2 regions of the Streptomyces sp. NPDC005791 genome follow, and region 1 is predicted to be linked to the other one. Evidence: riboswitches for the same ligand, from Rfam matches in the RefSeq annotation. Region 1 holds a riboswitch; the other holds the start of a gene.
What was found. A riboswitch is a leader RNA that binds a small molecule or an ion and turns the genes downstream of it on or off. The one in region 1 is predicted to bind cobalamin.
Positions count from the first base shown of each region.

Region 2: another riboswitch for cobalamin. It lies ahead of ACFYSH_RS06915 (ribonucleoside-diphosphate reductase subunit alpha); the one in region 1 lies ahead of ACFYSH_RS13955 (ABC transporter substrate-binding protein).

Region 1 is NZ_JBIAIP010000006.1:110,053-115,716, forward strand. Features, by position in the region: gene ACFYSH_RS13940 (carbohydrate kinase) at 1-475, shown strand, start outside; gene ACFYSH_RS13945 (acyl-CoA dehydrogenase) at 521-2,371, shown strand; gene ACFYSH_RS13950 (hypothetical protein) at 2,377-2,538, shown strand; cobalamin riboswitch at 2,615-2,802, shown strand; gene ACFYSH_RS13955 (ABC transporter substrate-binding protein) at 2,833-3,900, shown strand; gene ACFYSH_RS13960 (iron chelate uptake ABC transporter family permease subunit) at 3,933-4,991, shown strand; gene ACFYSH_RS13965 (ABC transporter ATP-binding protein) at 4,988-5,664, shown strand, end outside.
Region 2 is NZ_JBIAIP010000002.1:568,612-574,275, forward strand. Features, by position in the region: gene ACFYSH_RS06905 (DUF3311 domain-containing protein) at 1-208, shown strand, start outside; gene mctP (monocarboxylate uptake permease MctP) at 205-1,839, shown strand; cobalamin riboswitch at 2,049-2,183, shown strand; gene ACFYSH_RS06915 (ribonucleoside-diphosphate reductase subunit alpha) at 2,321-4,711, shown strand; gene ACFYSH_RS06920 (ribonucleotide-diphosphate reductase subunit beta) at 4,711-5,664, shown strand, end outside.

The DNA of each region.
Region 1 (5,664 bases):
AGAGCACGCCCCTGCCGTGGACCGGGCGGAGCGCTGCGTGGAGCTGAGCGACATCGTCAAGGCCAGCGACGAGGACCTGCGCTGGCTGTATCCGGACGAGGCCCCGGAGGAGGCCGCCGAACGGTGGCTGGGTTCCGGACCGGCTGTCGTCCTGGTCACCAGGGGCGCCGGTGGGGCGACGGCGTTCCTGCCGGGCGTGACGGTGAGCATCGGCGCACCGCCCGTACGGGTCGTGGACACGGTGGGCGCGGGCGATGCGTTCATGTCGGGCGCCCTGCACGCCCTGGCCTCGCACGGACTGCTCGGAGCAGCAGGCCGCGCACGTCTGCGCACCCTGGACGCCGCCGTCCTGGACGACGTGCTGCGCCACGCCGTGGCCTCGGCCGCGGTGACCGTCGCACGGGCCGGCGCGCTGCCTCCCGACGGGCACGAGCTCGCAGCGGCTCTGACCAGCATGCCCGTCCCGGAGCGGTAGGGCGGCCAGGGTGTCCTCGCCCGTACCGCGGTCGTTGATTTCGTTATGACCGTGACCCTTACCACCAACCCTCCCCCGTCCACCACCGATCTGCTGACCGGCGTCCTCCTCGGCCCGGAATTCCGCCGCGAGCACGGATTCTGGCAGCGGCTGATCAGCACAGAACCGTTCCGCCGCCCCGCCGGCGGAACGCCCGAGGAGCGACTGGAGCTCGCCTACGACCGGTTGCGGATCCTCAACCTCTCCCTCGACAGCGGGGCACGCCTCGCCGCCGACTCCCGGGCGCTGGCCGCTCTGCACGCCTGGCTCGGCCCGGTGGACCCCGCGCTGACCACCGTGGCGGGCATCCACTACAACCTCTTCCTCGGCAGCCTCCTCGACCACGCGTGCGCGGACCGTCGCGATCTGTCCGACTATCTGACGATGCGGCGCATCGGTACCTTCCTCTGTACGGAGGTGGCACACGGCAACAACGCCTCGGCCATGGAGACCACCGCGACCTACGACCGTGAGAGGAACGGCTTCGTCCTGCACACCCCGAACGCGGGCGCCCAGAAGTTCATGCCCAACACCAGCCCGGCGGGCGGAGCCAAGTCCGGGCTGGTCGCCGCTCGTCTGGTGGCCGACGGATCCGACCACGGGGTACGTCTCTTCCTGGTGCCGCTCACCGACGACGAGGAGACACTGCCGGGCGTCCGCGTGCGGCGTCTCCCGGCCCGGATGGGAAGTCCGGTGGACCACTGCCTGACCTCGTTCGACCGGCTCTTCGTGGCGCGGGACGCCCTGCTGGAACGCGGCGACGAGAGCGAGGTCCCCGGGGAGTTCAGGACCGGCCCGGGGGACAGGCGGCGGCGCTTTCTGACCTCGATCGGACGGGTCGTCCCCGGCCGCGTGTCCATGAGCGCCTGTGCGGCGGGCTCGGCCCGCGCGACCCTCGCCGTCGCCGTGCGCTACGGCGGTCACCGGCTGATCTCCGGGACGCGGGGCGCGCCGCCCCTGCCCGTCAACGCGCACCGGACCCACCACGGGCCGCTCGCCTCCGCCATGGCCACGGTCTTCGCCATGAGCCTCCTCCACCGCCGGGCCCAGCAGCGGTGGGAAGCCTGCACGGGCGAGGACGGCCGGAGGGACGCCGGCAGACTCGTCGACGTCGCCAAGGCGTGGATCACCTGGCGGGCTCGTGACGTCATCGTCGAGAGCCGCGAACGCTGCGGCGCGCAGGCCCTGCTGGAGAACAACGGCATGACCGAACTCGTCACAGGGGTGGAGGGGGCCATCACCGCGGAGGGCGACAACATCGCCCTGTACGCCAAGGCCGCGGCGGAGATGCTCTTCGCCGCCGAGCCCCGTCAGGACGAGGCCCCGGGCCGGGGCCCGAGCCCCGGTGACCTGGCCGACCCGCGCTTCCTGGGCCGGCTCCTCACCGCGCTCCAGGACATCTGGTTCGCCCGGGCGAGGGAGCGCGCGCAGCGGGCGCCCGACGCCGACCTCCTCGAGCGGTGGAACGCGGCCTCGGGCCCCGCCCTGCGCGGGGTCGAGGCATACGCGTACCAGGAGGCCGCCGCAGCCTACGCGGAGGCCCGCGCGGCGCTGCCCGAGGGGGACGCCAAGGACCGGCTGGGAGAACTGGAGCGGCTGTTCGCCGTCGAATGGGTGGCCCGCAACAGCGGTGACCTGCTGGCCGCAGGCCTCCTGAGCGGCGATCAGGTCGAAGCCCTGCCGGAGACCGCCGAGCAGCTGATCGCGGCCGTCGCAGCGCACTCCCCGCAACTGGCCGAATCCTTCGCCCTGCCCGAGGCCCTGCTCGCCGACTGGCCCATCGCCGGACCCGGTTACGCGAACGCGTACGACGATCCCCGCGGCCCCTGGAACACGGGCCCGGCGGACGCCCGATGAGCGCCGTGACCAGGGGACAGACCCTGTACGGCCGCCTGGGGGAGAGCCTGGAGATCCTGGTCCTGCGCGGCGTTCTGCTGGCCTACTGGGGCGCGGTGTCCGTGCTCGCCCGCCGGAGCGCGAAGCCGTGGACGCAAGGCGGCGAATCGGTTCACCCCAAGGGCTGACCCGCCCGAAGGCCGGTACGGAGGGGGCCCGCGCGCCGTACCGGCCGTCGGCCCCCGAGGCCCGCGCCGCGCCGCGTGATAACTTGCAGAAGCCAGTCACACTCCACGTGGAGTCAGGGAATCCGGTGCGAATCCGGAGCTGACGCGCAGCGGTGAGGGGGACGGGCGGGGCCACTGCCACTGGGACACCCTCGGGTGTACCGGGAAGGCGCTCCGTCCGGACGAACCCGAGTCCGAAGACCTGCTGGCACCCGCTTCCGTTCCGGAGGCGGAACACCGTAACGGGCTTCGCGCATGAGCCCAGAGACGCCGAGGGACTCCGTGCCGCCCATAGCCAGCACCGTACGCCGAACCACCCTGCTCCTCGCGGGACTCGTCCTGCTGACCGCCTGCGGCGGCAGCGGATCGACCACAGCCGCGAAGAGCGGGGGCGGCGCCGGTCAACCGGTGACGCTGAAGAACTGCGGGCGCACCGTGACCGTCGAGGCTGCCCCGCGGCACGCGGTCTCCCTCGACCAGGGGTCGACGGAGATCCTGTTCTCCCTGGGCCTGGCGGACCGGATCGCCGGCACCTCCACCTGGACCGACCCCGTGATGAAGGGCCTGGAGAAGGCCGACGCGAAGGTTCCCCGCATCGCGCAGAACCGTCCCTCCTCGGAGAAGGTCCTCGACCAGGAACCCGACTTCGTCAGCGCCTCCTTCGAATCGACCCTGGGCAAGGGCGGTGTGGCTCCCCGCGAGCAGTTCGAGGACCTCGGTGTGCCGACCTACGTCTCGCCGTCCGACTGCACGGCCAAGGACAACAGCGGCAGCGGCGACGGCTCCCGTACGAAGCGTCTGACCATGGACAGCGTCTACACCGAAGTGCGCGAGCTGGCCCGGGTGTTCGGCGTCCCCGAGCGGGGCGACGCTCTCGTCGCCCGCCTCGAGGCCCGTATCGGCAAGGCGACCGAGGGCATGGACGCCTCCGGCACCACGATGCTCTACTGGTTCGCCAACGCCGAGGCCCCCTACCTCGCCGGCTGCTGCGGAGCCCCCGGCATCATCACCGAGGAACTCGGCGCGGAGAACGTCTTCGACGACACCCACGAGGAATGGCCCCAGATCAACTGGGAGACCGTCGCCGACCGCAACCCCGACGTGCTGGTCATCGGCGACCTGACCCGTAAGTCGCAGACGGCCGAGAGCGCCGCCAAGAAGATCGAGTTCCTGGAGTCCAACCCCGCCACCAAGAACATGGACGCCGTCCGGCACAAGCGGTATGTCCTGCTCAGCGGCCAGGCGATGAACCCGTCCATCCGGACCGTGGAGGGCGTGGAGCAGGTCGCCGCGGGTCTGCGTTCGTTCGGGCTCGCGGGGTGACGAAGACCGGACACGCTCTGCACGCTCCGGACATGAGCCTGGAGCAGCCACCCGCGGCCGGTGCGGCCGCAGGAGCCCGGCTGCTGCGCGACGGTGTCCTGTGGGGCGCCGGGTTCGCCCTGCTGCTCCTGTCCGTCGCGGTCGCCGTCACGATCGGGCCCGCCCGTATCTCCGTCCCCGACGTCTGGTCCGCGGTGGCCTCCCACCTCGGCCTCACCGAGGCAGGCCTGACCCCCATACGCGACGGCATCATCTGGAACCTGCGCATGCCCCGCACCCTGCTGGCCGCGGTGTGCGGGGCCGGACTCGCGGTGTGCGGCACCGTGATGCAGTCGCTGCTGCGCAACCCGCTCGCCGACCCGTTCGTCCTCGGTGTCTCCTCCGGGGCGTCCACCGGCGCGGTGGTCGTCGTCGTCCTGGGCGTCGGCGGGGGAGCGGTGTCGATCTCGGGCGGCGCCTTCGTCGGGGCCCTCTGCTCGTTCGCCCTCGTCCTGCTGCTCAGCCACGTCCTCGGCGGTTCCACCGACCGGGTGGTCCTCTCCGGGGTCGCGGCCATGCAGCTCTTCTCCGCACTCACCTCCTTCGTCGTGATGACGGCGGCCGACGCCGAACAGACCCGGGGTGTGCTGTTCTGGCTGCTCGGTTCGCTGAGCGGGGTCGGCTGGGGCGATGTGTGGATGTGTTCCGCCGTGCTCGCCGTGACCCTGCTGGTCTGCCTCGGCCATGCTCGTACCCTCGACGCCTTCGCCTTCGGGCAGGACGCGGCGGCAGCCCTCGGGGTGCATGTGGCCCGCACCCGGATCGTGCTGCTCTGCACCACCGCGCTGCTGACCGCGGCCCTCGTCAGCTCGGCGGGCGCCATCGGGTTCGTCGGCCTCGTCCTGCCGCACGCCGCCCGGGCGTTGACCGGGTCCGGGCACCGGCGGCTGCTGCCGGTGACGGCGCTCGCCGGAGCCGTGTTCCTGGTCTGGGTCGACACCCTGGCCAGGACCGTCCTGGACCCGCAGGAGGTTCCGGTCGGCGTCGTCACTTCCCTCATCGGGGTGCCCGCCTTCGTTCTGGTCCTCTACCGCACGAGGAGAAACGGATGACCCGGGCGGGCACCCCCGGCGACGGCCTGAGGGCCGCGCGGGTCGGCAGGGAAGCCGGCGGGCGGATCGTCCTCGACGACGTGAGCATCGCGCCGCCGCCCGGCACCACCGTCGGACTCCTCGGACCGAACGGCTCCGGCAAGACCACGCTCCTGCGGGTGATGGCGGGCGTACTCACCCCCGGCGCGGGCGTCGTCACCCTCGACGGCCGCACTCTCGCCGAGACCGGCCGGCGCGGTGTGGCCCGCCGGGTGGCCGTCGTCGACCAGCACGCGGTCACCCAGGTCGATCTGAGTGTGCTGGACGTCGTACGCCTCGGCCGCATCCCGCACCGGCGCGCCTGGTCCGCGCCCGGGCCCGAGGACGAGGCCGCCGTGCGAGAGGCCTTGACCCACACCGGGCTCGCCGACCGCGCGGGGCAGTCCTGGCACACCCTGTCCGGCGGTGAACGCCAGCGCGTCCAGATCGCCCGCGCCCTGGCCCAGCAGCCCCGTGAGCTGCTGCTGGACGAACCCACGAACCACCTGGACATCCAACACCAGCTGGAACTCCTGTCCCTGGTGGCCGCGCTGCCCGTCACCGCGGTGATCGCGCTGCACGACCTCAATCTGGCCGCGATGTTCTGCGACCGGGTGACAGTCATGAAGGAAGGCCGTGTGGTGGCCGCCGGCAC
Region 2 (5,664 bases), on a different contig from region 1:
GGTGGTCATCGGGCTCTGCCTGATCGCCCCGTTCGTGGCGATGCTCTGGGTCGGCTCGTACGCGAAGGTCGAACCGACTTTCATCGGCATCCCGTTCTTCTACTGGTACCAGATGCTCTGGGTGCTGGTCTCGACCGCTCTCACCATGATCGCGTACAAGCTGTGGCAGCGTGACCAGCGCGCCCGCAAGGGGGGTGCGTCCGCATGAAGGACGGCGTGAACGGCGTCGCACTCGCCGTGTTCATCTTCTTCTTCGTGGCCGTCACGGTCATCGGATTCATGGCCGCGCGCTGGCGCAAGGCCGAGAACGAGGCCAGCCTCGACGAATGGGGCCTGGGTGGGCGGTCGTTCGGCACCTGGGTCACCTGGTTCCTGCTCGGCGGCGACCTCTACACGGCGTACACCTTCGTCGCGGTGCCCGCGGCGATCTACGCGGCGGGCGCGGCCGGCTTCTTCGCCGTCCCGTACACGATCCTCGTCTACCCGCTGATCTTCACCTTCCTTCCGCGCCTGTGGTCGGTCTCGCACAAGCACGGATACGTCACCACCTCGGACTTCGTCCGCGGTCGCTTCGGCTCCAAAGGGCTCTCACTGGCGGTCGCGCTCACCGGCATCCTCGCCACGATGCCGTACATCGCGCTCCAGCTGGTCGGCATCCAGGCCGTGCTGGACGTCATGGGCGTCGGCGGTGGCGAGACCACGCACTGGTTCATCAAGGACCTGCCCCTGCTGATCGCCTTCGCCGTCCTCGCCGCGTACACCTACTCCTCGGGGCTGCGCGCGCCCGCGCTCATCGCGTTCGTCAAGGACGGACTGATCTACCTGGTCATCGCCGTGGCGATCATCTACATCCCGATCAAGCTCGGTGGCTTCGACGACATCTTCGCCAAGGCGGGCGAGGCGTTCTCGGCGAAGAACGAGGCTGCGGGAAAGCCCGTCGCGGGCCTCGTCCCGGGTGACATGGGCCAGTGGGGTTACGCCACGCTGGCTCTGGGCTCGGCGCTGGCCCTCTTCATGTACCCGCACTCGATCACGGCGACGCTCTCCAGCCGCAGTCGTGAGGTCATCCGGCGCAACACCACGATCCTGCCGCTGTACTCGCTGATGCTGGGCCTCCTGGCCCTGCTCGGCTTCATGGCGATCGCCGCCGGGATCAAGGTGGACAACGGCCAGCTCGCGATCCCGCAGCTGTTCGAGAACATGTTCCCCGACTGGTTCGCGGGCGTTGCCTTCGCCGCGATCGGGATCGGCGCCCTGGTGCCGGCCGCGATCATGTCGATCGCCGCGGCGAACCTCTTCACCCGCAACATCTACAAGGACTTCATCAAGCCCGACGCGACCCCGGCGCAGGAGACCAAGGTCTCCAAGCTGGTCTCGCTCCTGGTCAAGGTCGGCGCGCTCGCCTTCGTCCTCACCATGGACAAGACGGTCGCGATCAACTTCCAGCTGCTGGGCGGTATCTGGATCCTCCAGACGATGCCGGCCCTGGTGGGCGGCCTGTTCACCCGATGGTTCCACCGCTGGGCCCTGATCGCGGGCTGGGCGATCGGAATGCTCTACGGCACCGTGGCGGCGTACGGCGTCGCCAGCCCGACCCAGAAGCACTTCGGCGGGTCCTCGAAGGAGATCCCCGGCATCGGCGAGATCGGCTACATCGGTCTCACCGCGTTCGTGCTGAACCTCGTCGTCGTGGTCGTGCTGACCTTCGTCCTCAACGCGGTGAAGGCCCCGGCCGGTGTGGACGAGACCTCGCCGTCGGACTACACGGCGGACGTCGGAGACCCGGGCGTCAAGGCCGAGCTCCCGCCGGCCACAGCGGGTGCGCCGGGCGGTCACTGACCTCCAGCAGCGGTCACGGAGTACGACGACGTCCCGGCAGGGTCCACCCTGCCGGGACGTCGTCGTACCGGGCGGCTGGCCCCACCGCCTCGGCTCCGTACCGACTCCGGAGCTGGACCGCAATCCGCTGGAGGGCTCCTCGCTCCTGACGTACCGCCTGCAGCTCTGACTCGTCACGACACAACATATGGGGGCTACGTCGATCGACAGCCCCCACATGTATGCTCGACCTCGCTGTCGCCGCAGGGGAATCCGGTGCGAATCCGGAACTGTCCCGCAACGGTGATCGGTGTGCTTCCGGGCACCCCGAAGTCCGAAGACCTGTCGACAGTGCGTCCGGCTCGACCGAACCGGACGCCGAGACGTCCGGGCCCCGCGGAGGGCCGGTGGACGCCGTGCGCCGTGCTGTCCTTCCCCGGGCACCGTCGTGCCCGGCTGCCCCGCTCCCGCAGGCCCTGGGCCGAGCGAGGGATAGCCCCCAGTGACCATCGCGCCAGCCGACCCGGTTTCAGCCGCGGCATCCGAAGGCCGCACGACCGACGCTCCCGGAACCGCACTGCTGCGGACCCTGACCGGCCTCACCGCCGATCTGCCCGACACCGATCCCGGACGGGTCGCCGCCGCCGCACTGCGCGGCCGCAGCGCACGGGCGGACGAGGCCGAGCTGCGCTCGCTGGCCACCGAGGCGGCCGCCGGCCTGATCTCCGAGGACCCGGCCTACTCCCGGCTCGCCGCCCGGCTCCTCACCCGGGCCATCGCGGACGAGGCCGCCGGCCAGGGCGCTGTCTCCTTCTCGGCATCGGTCGCCGTCGGCCATCGCGAGGGCCTGATCGCGGACCGTACGGCCGAGTTCGTCATCCTGCACGCCGACGCCCTCGACGCGCTGGTCGACCGGGCGCTCGCCGACGGAGCCGACGACCGCTTCGGCTACTTCGGGCTGCGGACGCTGCACAGCCGCTACCTGCTGCGCCACCCGCTCACCCGCGAGGTCGTCGAGACCCCGCAGCACTTCATGCTGCGCGTCGCCGCCGGCCTCGCCGAGGACACCTCCGAGCGCGCCCTCGAGGAAGTGGCCGCACTGTACGGCCTGATGAGCCGGCTCGACTACCTGCCCTCCTCCCCCACCCTCTTCAACTCCGGCACCCGCCACCCGCAGATGTCGTCCTGCTACCTGCTGGACTCACCGCTGGACGAGCTGGACTCGATCTACGACCGCTACCACCAGGTGGCGCGCCTCTCCAAGCACGCGGGCGGCATCGGTCTCTCGTACTCCCGTATCCGCGCCCGGGGTTCACTCATCCGCGGTACCAACGGACACTCCAACGGCATCGTGCCGTTCCTAAAGACGCTCGACGCCTCGGTCGCCGCGGTGAACCAGGGGGGCCGCCGCAAGGGCGCCGCCGCCGTCTACCTGGAGACCTGGCACGCGGACATCGAGGAGTTCCTGGAGCTGCGCGACAACACCGGCGAGGACCAGCGGCGTACGCACAACCTCAACCTCGCGCACTGGATCCCTGACGAGTTCATGCGCCGCGTCGACGCGGACACGGAGTGGTCGCTGTTCTCCCCGGCCGACGCACCCGAACTGGTGGACCTGTGGGGCGACGCGTTCGACGCCGCCTACCGGGCCGCCGAGGCCAAAGGGCTCGCCCGCAAGACCCTCCCGGCCCGTGAGCTGTACGGGCGGATGATGCGGACGCTCGCTCAGACCGGGCAGGGCTGGATGACGTTCAAGGACGCCTCCAACCGGACCGCGAACCAGACCGCCGAGCCGGGCCGTGTCGTGCACTCGTCGAATCTCTGCACCGAGATCCTGGAGGTCACCGACGACGACGAGACGGCCGTCTGCAACCTGGGGTCGGTCAACCTCGGCGCTTTCGTCGCCGACGGCACCATCGACTGGGAACGGCTGGACGCCACCGTGCGTACAGCGGTGACCTTCCTCGACCGGGTGGTGGACATCAACTTCTACCCGACCGAACAGGCCGGCCGGTCCAACGCCCGCTGGCGCCCGGTGGGCCTGGGCGCGATGGGCCTGCAGGACGTCTTCTTCCAGCTCCGCCTGCCGTTCGACTCCCCCGAGGCCCGCGCGCTCTCCACCCGGATCTCCGAGCGGATCATGCTCGCCGCCTACGAGGCGTCCTGCGACCTCGCCGAACGGTCGGGTCCCCTGCCCGCCTGGTCGGAGACCCGCGCCGCCCGGGGCGTCCTGCATCCCGACCACTACGCCACCGAGCTGAACTGGCCGGAGCGCTGGGACGCCCTGCGGGCCCGGATCGCGAAGAGCGGGATGCGCAACTCACTGCTGCTCGCCATCGCGCCGACCGCGACCATCGCCTCGATCGCCGGTGTGTACGAGTGCATCGAGCCCCAGGTCTCCAACCTCTTCAAGCGGGAGACGCTCAGCGGGGAGTTCCTCCAGGTCAACGCCTACCTGGTGGACGAGCTGAAGAAGCTCGGCGTCTGGGACGCCAGGACCCGCGAGGCCCTGCGCGAGGCGAGCGGCTCGGTCCAGGGCTTCGGCTGGATCCCCGAGGACGTGCGGGCGCTGTACCGCACGGCGTGGGAGATCCCGCAGCGCGGCCTGATCGACATGGCTGCGGCCCGTACGCCGTTCCTCGACCAGAGCCAGTCACTGAACCTGTTCCTGGAGACGCCGACGATCGGCAAGCTCTCCTCCATGTACGCGTACGCCTGGAAGCAGGGACTGAAGACGACGTACTACCTGCGCTCACGCCCGGCGACCCGGATCGCCCGCGCGGCGTCCGGGACGGCCGCCGCCACGGTCCCCGTGCAGCAGGCGTCCGCTCCCGACGCGGACGCGATCGCCTGTTCCCTCGAAAACCCCGAGTCCTGCGAGGCCTGCCAGTAATGACCACGACCCCGAACAAGAACCTGCTCGACCCGGGCTTCGAACTGACCCTGCGCCCCATGCGCTACCCGGACTTCTACGAACGCTACCGGGACGCGATCAAGAACACCTGGACGGTGGAGGAGGTCGACCTGCACTCCGACGTCTCCGACCTCGCCAAGCTCTCACCCGGTGAGCAGCACATGATCGGCCGTCTGGTCGCGTTCTTCGCGACGGGTGACTCGATCGTGTCCAACAACCTGGTGCTCACGCTCTACAAACACATCAACTCGCCCGAGGCACGGCTGTACCTGTCGCGTCAGCTGTTCGAGGAGGCCGTGCACGTCCAGTTCTACCTGACGCTGCTCGACACCTATCTCCCGGACCCGGAGGACCGCGCGGCGGCCTTCGACGCCGTCGAGGAGATCCCCTCGATCCGCGAGAAGGCACGGTTCTGCTTCCGGTGGATGGATTCGGTCGAGAAGATCGAGCGGCTGGAGACGAAGGCCGACCGCCGGCGCTTCCTGCTCAACCTGATCTGTTTCGCCGCGTGCATCGAGGGCCTGTTCTTCTACGGCGCGTTCGCGTACGTCTACTGGTTCCGCTCGCGCGGCCTGCTGCACGGTCTCGCCACGGGCACCAACTGGGTCTTCCGCGACGAGACGATGCACATGAACTTCGCGTTCGAGGTCGTGGACACCGTCCGCAAGGAGGAGCCCGACCTCTTCGACGACGAGCTCCAGCAGCAGGTCACCGACATGCTGAAGGAGGCCGTCGAGGCGGAGCTGCAGTTCGGCCGCGACCTGTGCGGCGAGGGCCTGCCGGGGATGAACACGGAGTCGATGCGCCAGTACCTGGAGTGCGTCGCCGATCAGCGGCTCACCCGGCTCGGCTTCCCCGCGCTCTACGGTTCGGAGAACCCGTTCTCGTTCATGGAGCTCCAGGGGGTGCAGGAGCTGACGAACTTCTTCGAG